2 regions of the Micromonospora sp. NPDC049051 genome follow, and region 2 is predicted to be linked to the other one. Evidence: predicted binding sites of a transcription regulator. Region 2 holds the regulator's gene; the other holds the start of a gene.
The links. Region 2 encodes HrcA, which represses chaperone genes, less so after heat shock. Its sites were predicted from a motif close to GGTTNGCACNCTCNNNNNGAGNGTGCNAACC; they were not measured.
Positions count from the first base shown of each region.

Region 1: the regulator HrcA is predicted to act here: its motif matches at 2,153-2,183, upstream of groL (chaperonin GroEL).

Region 1 covers NZ_JBICTL010000004.1:108,465-111,870, reverse strand. The annotation lists gene ACGFIR_RS17185 (hypothetical protein) at 79-276, shown strand; gene groL (chaperonin GroEL) at 334-1,956, opposite strand; gene ACGFIR_RS17175 (hypothetical protein) at 2,231-3,271, opposite strand.
Region 2 covers NZ_JBICTL010000011.1:57,175-60,580, forward strand. The annotation lists gene hemW (radical SAM family heme chaperone HemW) at 1-568, shown strand, start outside; gene ACGFIR_RS29770 (DUF4870 domain-containing protein) at 609-1,235, opposite strand; gene hrcA (heat-inducible transcriptional repressor HrcA) at 1,476-2,498, shown strand; gene dnaJ (molecular chaperone DnaJ) at 2,572-3,406, shown strand, end outside.

The DNA.
Region 1 (3,406 bases), on a different contig from region 2:
ACAGGGCGAACGGGATGTAGCGCCATTCGCCCGTATCGGTGATCGTCGCGCCCTACCGTTTCGGTAGAGGAGGCAGCCATGATTACGGACGACGAACGCCCCGGCCCGTTGCCGTTCGACCGGCTCGACTACGGCGACGCCGAGCAGCAGGCGGAGATGGCCGGCGTCGACGAACCGGCCGACGAGCCGGTGACGCTGGTCGACGAGCCGGTACCGGTCCCGCAGCCGTACGACGGGGCGCAGCGGAGGCGCAACCAACGGCCACTGCCGACGTGACAGCGGAAGGGGCGGACCGCTGACGCGGCCCGCCCCTTCCGGCGTATGAAGCTGGACTCAGAAGTCCATCTCCCCGCCACCCGGACCAGCCGGGGCGGCCGGGGTCTTCTCCGGCTTGTCCGCCACGACGGCCTCGGTGGTGAGGAAGAGCGCCGCGATCGACGAGGCGTTCTGCAGCGCCGACCGGGTCACCTTGGCCGGGTCGATGATGCCCGCGGCCAGCAGGTCGACGTACTCGCCGTTGGCGGCGTTGAGGCCGTGACCCGGGTTGAGGTTGCGGACGTGCTCGACGACGACGCCACCCTCGAGGCCGGCGTTGACGGCGATCTGCCGCAGCGGGGCGTCCAGCGCGATCTTGACGATCTGCGCGCCGGTCGCCTCGTCGCCGGCCAGGTCCAGCTTGTCGAAGGCGGTCTTGCCGGCCTGCACCAGCGCGACGCCACCACCCGGGACGATGCCCTCCTCGACGGCGGCCTTCGCGTTGCGGACGGCGTCCTCGATGCGGTGCTTGCGCTCCTTCAGCTCGACCTCGGTGGCCGCGCCGACCTTGATCACCGCGACGCCGCCGGCCAGCTTGGCCAGCCGCTCCTGCAGCTTCTCGCGGTCGTAGTCGGAGTCGCTCTTGTCGATCTCGGCCCGGATCTGGTTGACCCGGCCCTGGATCTGCTCGGCGTCGCCGGCACCGTCGACGATGGTGGTCTCGTCCTTGGTCACCACGACCTTGCGGGCGCGGCCCAGCATGTCGAGGCCGACGGCGTCCAGCTTGAGGCCGACCTCCTCGCTGATGACCTGGCCACCGGTGAGGATGGCGATGTCGGCCAGCATGGCCTTGCGGCGGTCACCGAAGCCCGGCGCCTTGACGGCGACCGACTTGAAGGTGCCCCGGACCTTGTTGACGACCAGGGTGGCCAGGGCCTCGCCCTCGATGTCCTCGGCGATGATCAGCAGCGGCTTGCCCGACTGCATGACCTTCTCCAGGATCGGGAGCAGGTCCTTCACCGACGAGATCTTGCTGTTGACGATCAGGAGGTAGGGGTCGTCGAAGACGGCCTCCATGCGCTCCGGGTCGGTCATGAAGTAGGCCGAGATGTAGCCCTTGTCGAAGCGCATACCCTCGGTGAGCTCCAGCTCCAGCCCGAAGGTGTTGCTCTCCTCGACGGTGATGACGCCTTCCTTGCCCACCTTGTCCATCGCCTCGGCGATGATCTCGCCGACGGTGTTGTCACCGGCGGAGATGGAGGCGGTGGAGGCGATCTGCTCCTTGGTCTCGACGTCCTTGGCGAGCTTGAGCAGCTCCTCCGAGACGCTGGCCACGGCGGCCTCGATGCCCCGCTTCAGGGCCATCGGGTTGGCACCGGCGGCCACGTTGCGCAGGCCCTCGCGGACCAGGGCCTGGGCCAGGACGGTCGCCGTCGTCGTGCCGTCACCGGCGACGTCGTCGGTCTTCTTCGCGACCTCCTTGACCAGCTCGGCGCCGATCTTCTCGTAGGGGTCCTCGAGCTCGATCTCCTTGGCGATGCTCACACCATCGTTGGTGATGGTGGGGGCACCCCACTTCTTCTCCAGCACGACGTTGCGGCCCTTGGGGCCGAGGGTCACCTTCACGGCGTCGGCGAGCTGGTTCATGCCCCGCTCGAGGCCGCGGCGAGCCTCTTCGTCGAACGCGATCATCTTGGCCATACGGCGTTGTCCTCCTGGACACTCACGGGCCACCCGGAGTGTGTGTCCCGGATGGGCCGCCTGGTGTACGCACCTTGGGACGTCGCCACCTGGCGACGACGACGTCTCCTCGGCCGGGCCGGATAGCCCGCGACGACCGGCCATGTGCCGCAACCGCGTCTGGACGCCGCTGCGACCGTGGCCCTACCGCCCCGACCATTGGCACTCGCGGTGTGCGAGTGCCAATGACTTGTTTAGCACTCTCCCCTGCCGAGTGCAAGCACGATGGGCCCGGTCAGCCGAGTTCGCCGGCCAGCCGCGCGCTGTCCACCGGCCCCTCGTGGGCACGTTGCTCGGCGTACGTGACAACCAGCCCGACCAGCTGGGCGAGGTGGGTGGGCAGGGCCAGCACCGCGCCCAGCAGCGTCACCACCAGCACGCCGACCGCCGTGCCGGGCGAGTCCAGCGGGGTGGTGCCGAACGGCAGCGTGCCGATGCCCTCCACCATGCCGGCGGCCCCGCCGCCGATGATCACCGCCGCCGCCACCAGCGCCACCCGGCCGAGCAGCAGGCCGAGGCGGTCGTGGAACATCCGGAAGGAGCGGCCGATCGGGTGCTGCCGCTCGAAGAGGTAGACCGGGCCGGCCATGCTGAGCGCGAAGGCGAAGTAGATGCCGGGGATGACGCAGAAGCAGACGCCGAGGCCGATGATCACGCTCATCAGCAGGGTCCAGCCCCACAGGCCCAGTGCCCGGCGCGCCCCGTGGGACAGCGCCGCGCCCATGCTCACCGACTCGCCGGCCGCCTGCCGGGTGACCACCCAGGTGCCGGCCGCCCAGCCCAGGCTCTGCACCAGGCCGAAGACGAGGGCGCTGCCGAGCACCACGGAGAGCATGACGCCCAGGTCGGTCACGAAGGTGTCGGGCAGCGTGGTGGGCTCCTCGGCCATCGCCTGGTCCCACCGCGCGGTGGGGTCGACGACCAGCGAGAGCACCGAGACCACGGCCGCCGGCAGCACCTGCGTGAGCAGCAGGATCGGCAGCAACAGCCGCCAGCCCCGGCGTACGGCGCCGACGCACCGGTTGAACCAGCCGTTGACGCCGGCGCCGGGCGGGGTGACGAGCGGGTCGGCCGGGTCGAGGCCGTACGCCGGCGGGTGCCAGCCGTGGACGGGCTGCCCGGGGTAGGCGACCGGGGCACCCGGGTACCAGGGCTGCCCGCCGTACGGGCCGGCGCCGACCGGGTACCCGCCGGTGGGCGGGAAGACCCAGTCCTGCGGCGGCTGCGGGCCGGCCGGCACACCGCCGCCCGGGGCCACGGGACCATCCGGGGCCACCGGACCACCCGGGGCCACGGAACTGTCCGGAGCCGGGACGGCCGGCCCTCCGGCATTCGGATCTCCCGGAGACGGCACGGCCTGGGGCGGCTGGTCGGACATGAACCCTCCTCAGCGATGGCTGGAACGGCTCAC
Region 2 (3,406 bases):
CGTCAGCGCGTACGCCCTGATCGTGGAGGACGGCACCCGGCTGGCCGGCCGGATGCGGCGCGGCGAGCTGCCGTACCCCTCCGACGACGTCGCCGCGGACCGCTACCTCGCCGCGGAGGCCGCTCTCGGCGCGGCCGGTCTCTCCTGGTACGAGGTGTCCAACTGGGCCCGCGACGAGGCGGCCCGGTGCCGGCACAACCTGCTCTACTGGACGGGCGCCGACTGGTGGGGCCTCGGCCCGGGGGCGCACAGCCACGTCGGCGGCGTGCGCTGGTGGAACGTCAAGCACCCCACGACGTACGCGAAGCGGCTGGCCGGCGGCGGGTCGCCCGGCCTGGCCCGCGAGGTGCTCACCGCCGACGAGGCGCACATGGAGGACGTCATGCTCCGGCTGCGCCTCGCCTCGGGGCTGCCGCTGGACGCCCTCGACGACGCCGGCCGGGCGGGTGCCGCGCGGGCCCTTGACGCCGGGCTGCTGGCGGCCGACGAGCACGCGGCCGGCCGGGCCGTGCTGACCCTGCGGGGCAGGCTGCTCGCCGACGCGGTCGTGCGCGACCTGCTGCCCTGAACCGCGTGCCGGGGCCGGCCGGGGGAGCGGCCGGCCCGGGTCACTTGGTGAAGGCGTAGGTCATCGGGTAGCGGTAGAGCACGCCCTCGTTGGCCTTGACGCCGCCGATGATGCCGAAGATCAGCGGCACCAGCCAGACGAGCATCGGAACGAAGAACAGCACCCCGCAGGTGATCAGCGCGACCACCCAGCTCAGCACCCCGACGATCGCCCAGGTGAGCTGGAAGTTCAGCGCCGCGACGGCGTGCGCCCGGGCCGTCGGCGACTGCTGCCCCCGGACCATCAGCGCGATGAGCGGCGCCACCCAGCCGAGCAGGCCGCCGCCGACGATCACGCCGAGCGGGCCGCCGAAGTGGGCGATCAGGGCCCAGGTCTTGTCGTCGTTGTTGGCGTAGCCGCCCGTCGGCTGGCCGTAGCCGCCAGCGCCCGGGTAGCCGGCCCCGGGCGGGGGGAAGCCGCCGGGCGGGGGGTAACCGCCCGACGGCGGCTGGTCACCGGTGGGCGGCGGATAGCCACCGGGCGGGGGATAGCTTCCCGGGCCGGGGGCCCCGGACAGTGGTGCGGTGGGTTCGGCGAAGCCGGAGGGGCCGGGAAACCCGGACGGGGCGGTCGGGTCCGGCGGAAGGCCAGGATCCCCTGCTCCGGGAGGGCGAGGTGGTTCGGTCATGGAGGTCACGGTAGGGGCAGCCGGCAACTCGGCACCAGCCTGACGTCGTCGACATGTCCGAAAGACCGGGTTCCCGACCACTGGCGGCCGGACCCACGGTCGCTGATCGGACTGGTCGCCCCAGGTCGATCATCGCGCGGGCGGCCCCGCCGACGTAGACTGGCACTCGCTACAGTCGAGTGCCAGCAGCCCGCCCGGCCCCCGCCTGCGGGGGCCGACGAGCGACAGGAGGTGGGGAGGATGGGTCTCGACGACCGCAAGCTCGCCGTGCTGCGCGCGATCGTCGAGGACTACGTCGCCACGCAGGAGCCCGTCGGCAGCAGGGCGCTGGTCGAGCGACACCAGCTGGGCGTCTCGCCGGCGACCGTCCGCAACGACATGGCCGTGCTGGAGGAGGAGGGCTACATCCGCCAGCCGCACACCAGCGCCGGCCGGGTGCCCACCGACCGGGGCTACCGGCTCTTCGTGGACCGGCTGTCCCGGGTGAAGCCGCTCAGTCCGGCCGAGCGCCGGGCGATCGAGCGCTTCCTGGTTGGCGCCGTCGACCTCGACGACGTGGTGCACCGCACCGTCCGGCTGCTGGCGCAACTCACCCGGCAGGTCGCCGTCGTGCAGTACCCGAGCCTGGCCCGCTCCTCGGTGCGTCACCTGGAACTGGTGCCGATCTCCACCACCCGGCTGATGCTGGTCATGATCGCCGACACCGGCCGGGTCGAGCAGCGGCTGGTCGAGCTGCCCGCGCCGATCCCGCCCGACGACGTCACGGACCTGCGCCGGCTGGTCAACGAGAAGCTGGTCGGCACCCGGCTGTCGGAGACCCCGCCGCTGGTGCAGGCGCTGGTCGAGGAGTCGACGCCGCACCTGCGGCCGGCCATGACCACCCTCTCCAGCGTGCTGCTCGAGACGTTGATCGAGCGGCACGAGGAGCGGATCGCGCTGGCCGGCACGGCCAACCTGACCCGAGGCGGGCTGCTCGACTTCCAGGGCTCCCTGCGCCCCATCCTGGAGGCGCTGGAGGAGGAGGTCGTCATGCTCAAGCTCATCGGCGAGGCCGAGCCGAGCACGACCCGGGTGCTCATCGGTGACGAGAACGAGGTCGACAACCTGCGCGCCGCCTCGGTGGTCAGCACCGGCTACGGGCCGGGTACGACCAGCGTCGGCGGCCTCGGCGTGCTCGGGCCGACCCGGATGGACTACCCCGGCACCATCGCCACGGTGCGGGCCGTGGCACGCTACGTGGGCGAGCTGCTGGCCCAGAACTGACCAGTCAGGGCCGACGGCCGGCTCCGGCCGCCGACCGGCGCAACGCGAGACGAACATGAGGACACGGAACGCAGTGGCCAGGGACTACTACGGCATTCTCGGCGTGAGCCGGGAAGCCTCCGACGACGAGATCAAGCGCGCCTACCGCAAGTTGGCGCGACAGTTCCACCCGGACGTGAATCCGGATCCGGAGGCACAGGAGAAGTTCAAGGACATCAACGCCGCGTACGAGGTCCTCTCGGACGACCGGAAACGGCAGATCGTCGACCTGGGCGGCGACCCGCTCGCCCCCGGCGGCGGGGGCGCGGGCGGCCCCGGCGGCCCGGGCGGCGCGGGGCCGTTCGTCGGCTTCCAGGACATCATGGACGCGTTCTTCGGCGGCGCGGCCGGCGGCTCGCGTGGCCCCCGGCCCCGGACCCGGCCCGGCGCCGACGCGATCCTGCGGCTGGAACTGGACCTGCACGAGACCGCGTTCGGCGTCGAGGCACCGATCACCGTCGACACCGCCGTGCTCTGCACCACCTGCTCCGGCGCCGGCACGGCGGCCGGCACCCACCTGGCCACCTGCGAGGCGTGCGCCGGCCGGGGCGAGGTGCAGTCCGTGCAGCGCACCTTCCTCGGTCAGGTGGTCTCCGCCCGGCCGTGCACGGTCTGCCAGGGCTACGGCACCACCATCCCGCACCCGTGCCCGACCTGTGCCGGGGACGGCCGCGTCCGCACCCGGCGTTCGCTGACCGTCAAGATCCCGGCCGGTGTCGAGGACGGGATGCGCATCCGGCTCGCCCAGCAGGGCGAGGTCGGTCCCGGCGGCGGCACGGCCGGCGACCTCTACGTGGAGATCCACGAGCGGCCGCACGACGTCTACTCCCGCAAGGGCGACGACCTGCACTGCCGCGTCACCGTGCCGA